DNA from 4 places in the Paenibacillus sp. TY11 genome. Region 3 is predicted to be linked to each of the others. Evidence: riboswitches for the same ligand, from Rfam matches in the RefSeq annotation. Region 3 holds a riboswitch; each other region holds the start of a gene.
The links. A riboswitch is a leader RNA that binds a small molecule or an ion and turns the genes downstream of it on or off. The one in region 3 is predicted to bind thiamine pyrophosphate.

Region 1 (3,021 bases), on a different contig from region 3:
AGAGCAATCACAACGTGCTTGAACCGCAGCAGACGGGGATTAAAGAGTGGGGTGGACGGCTCCTGAACAGCGGTCTGTAGCTGAGAGTTGCGCTGGGATGTCGAAATCATGTAAGAGCCTCCTTATATAAAATTGATCTTCGTTTCATAGAATTTAGGTATAATTCCACTTGAAAATGGTAGTGTATATCCATATAGATACCTATTATCGTATGATGGGTATTATCCAAAGTCAACGCCCGAACCGGAAAAGTAAAAATGATGCAAAGAATTGTCGATGTTTGTTCTCGTTCTGTAATATGGTTGTCACAAAAACATCGGTTTACAGTAGCCGCGACTATTCTATATAATTTATGTAACCATGTTTCATAGTGTGAAACGAATATGGATACAAGAGGAGCGGTTCACGATGGAAGACCGTAAATTAACCGTTCGCGCTGTAGAGCGTGCACTTGATATACTGCTGTGTTTTACCGCAGATTCGGATCTTGGCCTGACGGAGATTGCCTCCAGAATTAGTCTACATAAAAGCACTGTTCATCGGCTGCTGACTACGTTGGAGGATCGGGGCTTTGTCGTTCGAAATGCTGAAACGGAAAAATATCGGCTTGGCTTCCGCATATGGGAGCTTTCCACACATCTGTCCCAAAGCGACGAGCCGGCGGTGTTGTTACAGCCTGCAATGGAAGGACTACGTGATCGTCTGGGCGAGACGGTCAGCTTGTACTTACGGGACGGCAGTATGCGTATTCGCATACAAGCCGTGCAGAGCAATCAGGCGATCCGCAGGGTTGCGCCTGTGGGTGCGCGTATGCCGCTGGCTGTGGGGGCCTCCAGCAAGGTGCTGGCGGCCTTTATGCCGCCGCAGGAGCTGGAAGCCCTGCTAAGCGGGGATGAATGGCCGCCCTCGGTAGACCCCGAGGTCTATAAAGCCCAGTTACAGGACATTCGCGAGAAGGGCTATGCGACCAGCTATGAAGAACGGGAGCCAGGAGCTGCTGCTGTGGCCGCGCCTATTGTGAACCGGAAGGGACAGGTCGCTGCGGCTTTATCTGTATCCGGTCCGGTCAGCCGACTTGCGCCGGAGACGCTTCATGATTTTGCTCCGATTTTGATCGAAGCGGCGAAGGAAATGGGGCTTATGCTTCCGTAACAGGAATGAATAAAGTTGAAGCAATCAGAGTGATTTGGAGCGCCTCCTTGGTAAAAGGGAGCATAGAAGGGTTGCCAAAGCAATAAATTTAAAGTAGTCTGATAAGGATGGCGGGATGACTGTTATAGCCGCCTCATGTGAATAGAAGTATCACAGTTACTGGGGGAGCCTGTAATGCCGGGCTGAGATGGAATCGTGCAAGATTCCGGACCCTTTGCACCTGATCTGGATCATACCAGCGTAGGGAAGTAATCGGCCATTGAAATGTATACGCAGCTGCTGTCTACGGTAGCGCATTGGAATATGATTATTCCACGTGCGCACTGTCTGGATAGCTGCCTCGTTAGATTAGCCGGTTCCCTGGGGAACCGGCTTTTTTGCATAGATCAGCCACCCTCAGAATGGTTTCCGGATCGGTGTGTCATTTCAACGAAACGGGAGGAATGGACAATGAAACCGACAGAAACAGAAGGAACAAAAGGAACAGAAGTAAAATCAGCAGAAGTAAGGTTGACAGGAACAAGGGAAGTAGAAGCAGAGAAGACAAACGCGGAGCAAGCCGGTGGGGTAAAGCCCTTTCCGGGGAGCCGCAAGGTATATATTCAAGGTTCACGGCCGGACATTGCCGTGCCAGAGCGTGAAATCGCGCTGCACCCCACGCATACGCCGCAGGGTACGGAGCATCATGAGCCATTGCGAGTGTACGATACGAGCGGTCCGATGACTGATGAAAACTATCAGGTCGATATCCGTCAGGGCTTGCCTCCATTACGGCGAGCTTGGGCACTGGAACGGGGCGATGTGGAGGCTTACGAGGGACGCGCCGTCAAGCCGGAGGATAATGGACTAAAGCCCGGCTCCAAACGGGAGACGGTTGAATTTCCTGGCGTGACCAACCGTCCGCTTCGTGCTTCGCAGGGGCGCACGGTGACGCAAATGCATTATGCGCGGCAAGGGATCATTACACCCGAAATGGAATTTGCGGCTATCCGCGAAGGGGTAGAGCCCGAGTTTGTACGGCAGGAGTTGGCGGCTGGACGAGCCATTTTGCCTTCGAATATCAATCATCCGGAAAGTGAGCCGATGGTGATTGGACGTCATTTTCACGTGAAGATCAATGCGAACATTGGTAATTCTGCGGTTACGTCCTCCATCGAGGAGGAAGTGGAGAAAATGACCTGGGCTGTGCGCTGGGGCTCGGATACGGTTATGGACCTGTCCACGGGCCGCAATATCCATACGACGCGCGAATGGATCATCCGGAATTCCCCGGTGCCGATTGGAACTGTACCGCTGTATCAGGCACTTGAAAAGGTGAACGGTGAAGCAGAGGCACTGACGTGGGAGTTGTATCGCGATACGCTGATTGAGCAGGCGGAGCAGGGCGTAGACTATTTTACGATTCATGCGGGCGTGTTGCTGCGGTATATTCCGATGACGGCGAGCAGAATGACGGGAATTGTGTCCCGGGGCGGGTCGATCATGGCAGCCTGGTGCCTTGCGCACCATCAGGAAAACTTTTTGTATACGCATTTTGATGAAATTTGCGAAATTATGAAAGCCTATGATGTGGCCTTTTCTCTCGGGGATGGACTGCGTCCGGGTAGTATTTATGATGCGAATGATGAAGCACAGTTTGCAGAGCTGGAAACGTTGGGCGAGCTAACGCAAATCGCATGGAAGCATGATGTCCAGGTCATGATTGAAGGGCCGGGACATGTCCCTATGCACAAAATCAAGGAGAATGTGGACTTACAAATGGAGATTTGTAAGGAAGCTCCTTTTTATACCTTGGGACCGCTCACGACGGATATTGCGCCCGGATATGATCATATTACCTCAGCCATCGGGGCGGCGATGATCGGTTGG
Region 2 (3,021 bases), on a different contig from region 3:
AAATTGTACCGTGGAATCTCAAGGCTCGGGAACTGATTGCTTCACAGTATGCGCATGTGGGTGAAGCAGCTCTGCTGGATCGCAGTAAGCTGGTAGACAAGCTGAAGCAGGCAAAGGTTGCAGGTCGGGAGGTTGAAGACTGGTTGGAGGAAATAGAACGGAAATATGCGAATGCCGTAACGTTTCAAGAGGCTTTTCAAAAATATTGCTGGGATGTGGACGGTTTGGATGAAATTCGCATTGCACCGTTTCATACGCTGGCACACAGCGAAAGGACTTTTTTCGACCATTCTCACATTTGGCATATGGAGCAAAACCGGGAGCTGGCCGGGCTGTCTTCCCTGTTTATGGAGACAGAGTATCGGGTTATCACGGACGAGGCAAGCGAGGAAGAGGTCATTCGCTGGTGGAGCGAGATGACAGAGGATGGTCATGAGGGCATTGTGATCAAGCCAGAATGCTTTTTGATGAAACACCAGGACATGATGATTCAGCCTGCACTCAAGGTGAGAGGCCGCAAGTATTTGCACATCATTTACGGCATGGATTATCTTGCGCCTGAGAATTTAAAGCGCCTGAAGCAGCGACGAACCCGTAAAAAGGAGCGGCATGCCTTGATGGAGGGAGCGCTTGGTATGGAAGGCGTGGAACGTTTCGTACGCAAGGATACAGTGGAGCGTATTCATGAATGCGTGCTTGCGGCGCTGTCGCTGGAATCGGAACCGATTGATCCGAGATTGTAGTTAACAAAGGAGGGATTTAGATGGGTATGGGTACACCGTTGATTGATATTGGTGTGAATTTGATGCACCGTTCGTTTCATGCCGATCGGGAGCAGGTCGTAGAGAGAGCGGCAGCCGTAGGGATTTCACCGCTGATTATTACCGGGACCAGTCTCCGCAGCAGTCGGGAGGCTTCTCAGTATGCAGCACGTTATCCGGGCAAGCTGTATGCGACGGCTGGCGTGCATCCCCATGATGCCAAAGACTGCAATGCGGATACGATTCAGCAGCTCCGCCAGTTGGCGGGTCAGCCGCAGGTCGTATCCATAGGGGAATGCGGACTGGACTATAACCGTGATTTTTCTCCGCGTGATGTGCAGCGCCGATGGTTTGGGGAGCAAATCCAACTGGCGGGTGAGCTGAATATGCCGTTATTTCTGCATGAACGAGATGCGCATGAGGATTTTGTCGCTATGCTGCGGGAGCATCAAGGGCTTGTCGATAAAGCGGTGGTGCATTGTTTTACCGGCACTGCACAGGAATTGCATACGTATGTAGAAATGGGACTGTATATCGGTATTACCGGCTGGATTTGCGACGAACGGCGCGGCAAGCATCTGCGTGAACTGGTCAGGGATATTCCTTTGGACCGCCTGATGATTGAAACGGATGCTCCATTTTTGACCCCGCGTAATCTGCCCGTGAAGCCGAAAGAAGGGCGTAATGAGCCGATTTATCTCGCTCACATTGCTGCTACGGTTGCCGAATGTACAGGCCGAAGCATGATGGAGATCGAAATCGCGACGACGGAGACGGCCAAACGTTTCTTCAGATTATAGGATTGTCAAAGCCATAGATAAGGTATATATTATAGTGAATTAAAAAGCATTGTCGGGAGCTTGAGAAAGTCAGGCTGAGAGGGTGGCCCTTGCCACTGACCGTGAAATCTGATCTGGGTAATGCCAGCGTAGAGAAACTTAGAACACTATACAGGAATGCCGCTTGTTTTGCGGTTGTCGTAGATTCAATGTATGTCCTATAATCAAGCTATACGCCTGCGGGACTGCAAAATGCTACTTACATCCATGGAGCATTTTGCTTTGACCCTGACTTTGGCTTGGTATCAGTGCAGTAGTTTAGTCTACTGGTTATATAAGGCATATCGACGAATGATGTTTTGTATGGTGCTTCACCTTTTACTGCGCATAAAGCTTGCCTGGAGATTCAGCTCCAGACAAGCTTTTTTTATGGCCATGAGGCCGATTTTAATGAAAAAGGGGAGCATATCATAATGAATACTGCTGTAAGAGCGTCCAAAGGGTTGAAGCTGACAGATATTTTGGTCACGATTGTGATATCTGTTGTGTTCGGGTTGGTCTATAAAATATGGGGGCCTGCCTATGATTTGATGAAACCATTCGGTCTGCACGCCGAGCAACTGATGTATGGCATGTGGTTTATGGCAGGCACGTTTGCTTATCTCATCATTCGCAAGCCGGGGGTTGCGATTTTGGCAGAAGTGGCAGCGGCAACGGTCAGTGCTTTTTTGGGAAGCGAATGGGGAATGTCCACCTTGTACTATGGCCTGATCCAAGGCTTGGGAGCAGAGCTGTTCTTTGCGGCTTTTCTGTATCGGAACGCAAACCTGTGGGTCACTTCACTAGCTGCGGCCGGGGCGGCTGTCGCTTCTCTGATTTTAGACTTCAGCTATGGGTATATTGATCAGCTATCGACCTGGAACTATGTTTTGTATATTGGGTTTCGCATGATTGGCAGCATTGTGATTGCCGGAGTATTCGCGTTCTATCTGGCTGAGGCACTGGAGGTAACCGGGGTCACGCGAAGTTTGAGACCTGCAACGGAACAAGATTATAAGGGGTTGGATTGATGAGTTGGGCAACCGAAGATGTGGTGGCTTCGATCACCCGTCTTCGGTTGAAATTCCCCGGTGAGCAGGAGCTGCTTTTTCACAATATGTCTTTGTCTGTCCACAAGGGGGAAAAGCTGCTGCTGCTTGGACCGAGCGGATGCGGCAAATCAACGCTACTTCAAGTGTTAAGTGGTCTGATTCCACGCATGATAGAAGTGCCTATGAAATGGGATGCTGCCGTAATTCCGGCTCTTTCCGGTATTGTATTTCAAGATCCCGATACGCAGTTTTGTATGTCGTATGCAGACGAGGAACTGGCTTTTGTGTTGGAAAATAATCAGGTTCCCCGGGAACAGATGCGATCTCGTATTCGCGAGCTGCTGGTACAGGTTGGTCTATCGACGGATGATATACACATGCCCATTGGCA
Region 3 (3,021 bases):
GAAGCTTTTTATGTCAATCGCGATGGGTCATTATCTACTCCCTTACGAGGAAAGGATGTGTTGGCGAACCCCCTTTTGAACAAAGGTGTTGCTTTTACAGAAGAAGAACGTAAAGAACTGGGCTTGGAAGGAATCCTTCCTCCAACCGTCCTTTCATTGGAGAAACAGAGCGTACGGGCGTATCAGCAATTTCTGGCACAACCCACCATGCTGCGTAAAAATGCTTCTCTCAACGACCTTCACAATCGAAACGTCGTACTCTACTACCGGCTGCTAACTGATCATTTGAGTGAAATGCTGCCCGTAGTCTACACGCCGACTGTAGGAACCGCGATTCAAGAATACAGTCACGAGTACAATCGCCCTGGGGGCGTATATTTGTCGATAGATAACCCGAACGGCATTGGACAAGCATTCTATAACTCTGGTTTGAGCGGCGAGGATGTGGACCTGATCGTCGTGACGGATTCCGAAAGTATTTTGGGGATTGGTGACTGGGGTGTCGGGGGGATTAACATTGCTATTGGCAAGCTTGCTGTGTATACGGCTGCAGCAGGCATTCATCCCGGGCGGGTGCTGCCGATTGTACTGGATGTGGGCACGAATAATGAAAAGCTATTGAACGATCCGCTGTACATCGGAAACCGCCATAAACGGGTTCGCGGAGAAGCCTACAATCAGTTTATTGATACTTTTATCAGCAAAACGTTAACGCAATTCCCGAAGGCGCTTTTACATTGGGAAGATGTGGGTAGCGTGAACGCACGCCATATTATAGGAAAATACGGTCAAAGCATTCTCACCTTCAACGATGACATACAAGGTACAGGAGCGGTGACCTTGGCTGCGATTCTTTCGGCGGTAGGTGTCACCAAGACTCCACTGCGTGAACAAAAAATCCTTGTCTTCGGCCCCGGGGCGGCAGGTATCGGTAACGCTGATCAAATTCGGGGTGCTATGATCGAGGACGGCCTTCCCGCGGAAGATTCATTCAAGTTCTTTTGGGCCTTTGATTATCGCGGGCTGTTAACGGAAGATATGGAAGAAATATTAGACTATCAGAAACCGTATGTGCGTAAAAAGGAAGAAGTCAGCTCATGGGCCCGGTCGGATGACGGCAAAATACCGCTGCTGGAGGTCATCCGTCAGGTGAAACCTACGATTTTGATTGGAACTTCCGGTGTAGCAGGTGCCTTTTCTGAGGAGATCATCAAGGAGATGGCGAAGCATGTAGAACGCCCGATCATTATGCCCATGTCCAATCCTACAAATCTTGCAGAAGCGGTACCCGAGGATTTGATCCGGTGGACCGATGGCAAAGCACTGATCGCTACCGGAAGTCCCTTTGAGCCCGTCAACTATAACGGTACGAAATTTGAAATTGGACAGGCGAACAATGCCTTTGTTTTTCCGGGACTTGGTCTGGGTGCGATTGTGGTTCAAGCCAAAAGGTTCACACCTGCGATGTTTACAGCCGCAGCAGATGCCGTTGCCAATGGTGTAGATTCGAATAAGCTTGGCGGTGCGCTTCTCCCTCATATCCGAAAATTACGTGATGTTTCGTACGCTGTTGCGGTTGCGGTTGCGAAAGCCGCGATTCAGGATCAGGTAGCTCAGGCACACATTTCAGATGTGGAACAAGCTATACGAGATGCGATGTGGAAACCGGAATATACGAAGGTCAAAGCAGTGGAAAGTGCAATACATCACCCTCACTAATGCTTCACTGGGAATTGCCTGTTCTGACAGGCAGGATACAGCGTTCCGGCAACGGTTTGACATAACGTATGAACGAATGTACAGTAATACTCAAAAGAATAGGAAGTCCACTAGGGGAGCCACTATGGCTGAGACAAGAACGTATCTTGGACCCTTGGAACCTGATCTAGTTCGTACTAGCGTAGGAAAGTGGAGCCTTCGTATATAAGCTCACATGCTTTTTTTGCGTATTGTGCCTATAATGAAGCCGCTCCAGTTTTTCGGGGCGGCTTTTTAGCGTTGTTCCGGGAATTGTATCTTACGGGACTTCTTGTTCTCCATTTTTGTTGGAGGTGGGGAAAATGAGTTTTACGCAAGAGCTCCGTCGGCAGGCGGATAGCATTTTTCAAGCGATTTTTGAGCATCCCTTTGTAAGAGGTATTGCTGCAGGAAGTTTAGCAAGGGAACAGTTGATTCACTATGTAAAACAGGACTTTGAATATTTGAATGCCTACATGCGGATATATGGAATCGCGATCTCCAAATGCACGAGCCGGGAGGACATGGCTGTATTTAACGAACAGATCTCTTTTATTCTCCACAGCGAGGTTCATCCGCATCAAAATTTCTGTGCTGTCGCAGGTGTGACCTATGAAGAGTTGCAGGGATATCCGCTCGCTCCGTCGGCTCATCATTATATCCGTCACATGCTGACGGTCGCGCATGAGGGCAGTCTGGGCGAGATCATGGCTGTGCTGCTGCCGTGTATGTGGACGTATGTTGAGATTGGCCACAGGCTGCTGGATGAAGTAAGGCCGGATGAGTCCCATCCGTTCTATGAATGGATTTGCTTCTATGGAAACCAGCTTGAAGATACAACAGTCAAGTTCCGAGACCGTGTAGATGCTTGGGCGGAAGGCGCAACGGCTGCTGAGCGGGAACGGATGATTGAGCATTTTATGCTGAGCTGCCAGCTGGAATATAGGTTCTGGGATATGGCTTATAAACAGGAAGAATGGCCAGTCCAGATGCAGGCTGCGGTCTTGGAATAATCAGCCTGGCGATTCGATGCGTAAAGTACGGTTAATGCCCCATTGACCATCGAACTACAGATGCTGACGTAAATTGCGATTTTAATAGATGAGAGAGGATAAACATGATGAGTACATGGGAAAAAGGTTGTTCAAAACTCCTGACAAAGGTACAAAACAACAAGCCACTCGTTCACAATATGACCAACATGGTGGTCACCAACTTTACAGCCAACGGCCTGTATGCGCTGGGCGCTTCGCCAGTGATGGCTTATGCACCTGAGGAAGTTGC
Region 4 (3,021 bases), on a different contig from region 3:
GGCAACGCCGATTACAATAAGGAGCCAAAAACAGCTTATGAGTTTATTGACTGTAGAAAATGTATCCCACAACTTTGGGGACCGCGCATTATTTAAAAATGTTTCCTTTCGATTGCTTGCGGGGGAACGTGTAGGTTTGGTAGGAGCGAACGGTGTCGGTAAATCGACACTCATGAACATCCTGACTGGAAAATTGCTTAAGGATGAGGGTAAAGTAGAATGGACTCCACGTGTACGTTATGGCTATCTGGATCAGCACACTAAGCTGACACCAGGCAAAACGGTACGTGATGTATTGAAAGATGCTTTTCTTCCTTTATTGGAACTGGAAAAGGAATTGATGCAGATTACTGACAAAATGGGGGATGCTTCTCCCGAAGAGTTGGAAGTGCTGCTGGAACAGATGGGTGAAATTCAAGAGCAACTGGATATGGGGGATTTTTACCTCATTGATGTGAAGGTTGAAGAAATGGCGAACGGACTGGGTCTCTCAGCCATAGGACTGGATCGGGATGTATCTGCACTTAGCGGTGGGCAACGGACAAAGGTGCTTCTTGCTAAGTTGCTGTTGGAAAAGCCAAATGTATTGCTGCTGGATGAGCCTACCAACTATTTGGATGTAGAGCATATTGAATGGCTTACGCGATATTTGAAGGATTATCCCTATGCTTTTATCCTTATTTCACATGATACTGAATTTATGAACCAGGTCGTTAATGTTATTTACCATCTTGAATTTGCCAAGATGACCCGTTATTCAGCTAACTATGAAAAGTTTCTTGAAATGGCGGATCTGAACAAAGCTCAGCATATTGATGCTTATGAGAAGCAACAGGACTTTATTAAGAAACAGGAAGATTTTATTCAGCGTAATAAAGCGCGTGCATCTACATCAGGCCGAGCAAAGAGCCGTGAAAAGCAACTTAATCGGATCGAACGTATTGATAAGCCTGAAGAAGCCGCGAAGCCAACCTTTCAATTCAAAGAAGCACGTGCGAGCGGAAAGACGGTATTTGAGGGTATTGATTTTGAGATTGGTTATACACATGCCCTTTTGCCTAAAATGTCCATGACGATTGAACGTGGCGAAAAGATTGCAATTGTCGGCTACAACGGAGTCGGTAAATCGACATTGCTCAAAACCATTCTGGGAAAAATTCCACCAATCAGCGGTAAAACCTATCAAGGTGATTTTTTGCAGCCCGCTTATTTTGAGCAGGAAGTAAAGGCGGAGAAAATTACACCGATTGACGATGTGTGGAATGAATTCCCGCATTTGAACCAGCATGAAGTACGAGCGCATTTGGCGCGCTGCGGTTTGAAGAATGAGCATATCACGCGTCCGCTATCTGCGCTCAGTGGTGGAGAACAGGCCAAAGTCCGTCTTTGCAAACTGTTAATGCGTGAAAGCAACTGGGTACTGTTCGATGAGCCTACCAACCACTTGGATGTCAAAGCAAAGGATGAGCTGAAACGTGCCTTGAAGGAATACAAAGGGACCGTATTGCTTGTATCTCACGAACCGGACTTTTACGAGGATTGGGTAACCAAAACGTGGAATGTGGAAGAGTGGTCCAGTAAAGTTAATTAAAATCAACTAAAATCCAGTTCAAGCATATTTCACACGAAGTGGGGTTTGCAGAATTAGAAAAATATGCTAAGCTATCTTTAGCTGATACAATAAAATAGTCACACTAGGGGAGCCGCCCATGCGGCTGAGACGGAATAAATGGATTTCGGACCCTTTGCACCTGATCTGGGTTATGCCAGCGTAGGGAAGTGAGCGCCGTACAAACAAGGTAACATCATCTTTACTTTTGTTTGTGCGTGGGACGATATACGTATACGGATATAATTATCCGTTCGATTATTGGACGTTCGTTAAACCACTTCCTTTGGGGAAGTGGTTTTTTACGTTTCGTTCATTTTAATTTGTTCGAGCTACCGTAGACGGATTCACATACAATCCCCTTTCATTACTGCTGGTAAACGTGGCTGGTTAAGCTTAGATCCATTAGTCCAATGTGAGGTGAAGATAAGATCGAATTACACGCAATTACGATGGAAAAGGGCACTCTTGCACAAGCGGTCCAAGTGGCTGCTGCTATTTGTCCGTATGTTCATTATGTACACGCACGTTTGAAGCAGAAGGGTGCCTCTGCATTGCTTTCTTTGACTCGCAGCATGGTGGAACAAGAAGTTCCTTTGCAGCAAATTGTAGTAAATGACCGTGTGGATGTAGCTTTACTTACCTTGGCCGGAGCTGTCCAGCTACCAGCTAATGGATTGCCTGTTGTGGATGTGAAAAGCCTACTTCCAAAGGGTACACGCTGTGGAGTGTCTGTACATTCCTTGGAGGAGGCGCAGACTGCCGAACGGGCAGGAGCGGACTATGTACTCTATGGTCATGTATATGAGACCCATTGTAAGCCCGGTGTTGTACCACGGGGGATAGTACAGCTTGAGCACATATGCAGGCTGTCGAACATTCCTGTGATTGCGCTGGGCGGCATACAACCGCACCATATTCCGGAGCTGTATATTGCAGGAGCAAGCGGAATTGCGGTGATGTCTGGTATATGGGAGGCCGAGTCACAAGTTGCAGCTGCGATGGAATATAGGCGAATGGCAGATCTTGTAGTTCACAGCTTGTAGCTGGGAAACGAGATTAGAAGAAAGCTGAAAGCAGAATGGTTTATGGAGAGGAGACACGGAACAAATGCTAAAGATACACACAGAGACAAAAGCGATAGGACACGCTGAATGCTTGGTCATAGGTGGAGGTGTCATCGGCAGTTCCATTGCTTATCATGTGGCTAAGGAGGGACGAAGTACGATCATGCTGGAACGATTGATCCCGGGTGAGGGAGCCTCAGGAGCAGCGGTTGGAATGCTGGCAGCGGAAAGCGAAGAGTTCACCAACCCTGAGATGGCACGATTTGCTCACACAAGTCGAGATGCATTCCCTGAGCTTGTCTGTGACCTGGAGCGTTTGTCCGGTATATCAGTGGAATTCCGTAC

Region 1: linked by a shared signal. The riboswitch ahead of thiC (phosphomethylpyrimidine synthase ThiC) and the one ahead of tenA (thiaminase II) in region 3 are both predicted to bind thiamine pyrophosphate.
Region 2: linked by a shared signal. The riboswitch ahead of AC6EJC_RS24210 (ECF transporter S component) and the one ahead of tenA (thiaminase II) in region 3 are both predicted to bind thiamine pyrophosphate.
Region 4: linked by a shared signal. The riboswitch ahead of AC6EJC_RS08085 (thiamine phosphate synthase) and the one ahead of tenA (thiaminase II) in region 3 are both predicted to bind thiamine pyrophosphate.

Annotation. Positions count from the first base shown of each region.
Region 1 covers NZ_JCBAIQ010000024.1:34,365-37,385, forward strand. The annotation lists gene AC6EJC_RS22270 (alpha/beta hydrolase) at 1-110, opposite strand, end outside; gene AC6EJC_RS22275 (IclR family transcriptional regulator) at 409-1,152, shown strand; TPP riboswitch at 1,304-1,416, shown strand; gene thiC (phosphomethylpyrimidine synthase ThiC) at 1,603-3,021, shown strand, end outside.
Region 2 covers NZ_JCBAIQ010000030.1:21,410-24,430, reverse strand. The annotation lists gene AC6EJC_RS24220 (polynucleotide kinase-phosphatase) at 1-743, shown strand, start outside; gene AC6EJC_RS24215 (TatD family hydrolase) at 764-1,561, shown strand; TPP riboswitch at 1,604-1,713, shown strand; gene AC6EJC_RS24210 (ECF transporter S component) at 2,014-2,610, shown strand; gene AC6EJC_RS24205 (ABC transporter ATP-binding protein) at 2,610-3,021, shown strand, end outside.
Region 3 covers NZ_JCBAIQ010000043.1:14,872-17,892, forward strand. The annotation lists gene AC6EJC_RS26115 (NAD-dependent malic enzyme) at 1-1,719, shown strand, start outside; TPP riboswitch at 1,822-1,924, shown strand; gene tenA (thiaminase II) at 2,061-2,750, shown strand; gene thiM (hydroxyethylthiazole kinase) at 2,858-3,021, shown strand, end outside.
Region 4 covers NZ_JCBAIQ010000006.1:98,349-101,369, forward strand. The annotation lists gene AC6EJC_RS08080 (ABC-F family ATP-binding cassette domain-containing protein) at 38-1,591, shown strand; TPP riboswitch at 1,687-1,795, shown strand; gene AC6EJC_RS08085 (thiamine phosphate synthase) at 2,062-2,655, shown strand; gene thiO (glycine oxidase ThiO) at 2,720-3,021, shown strand, end outside.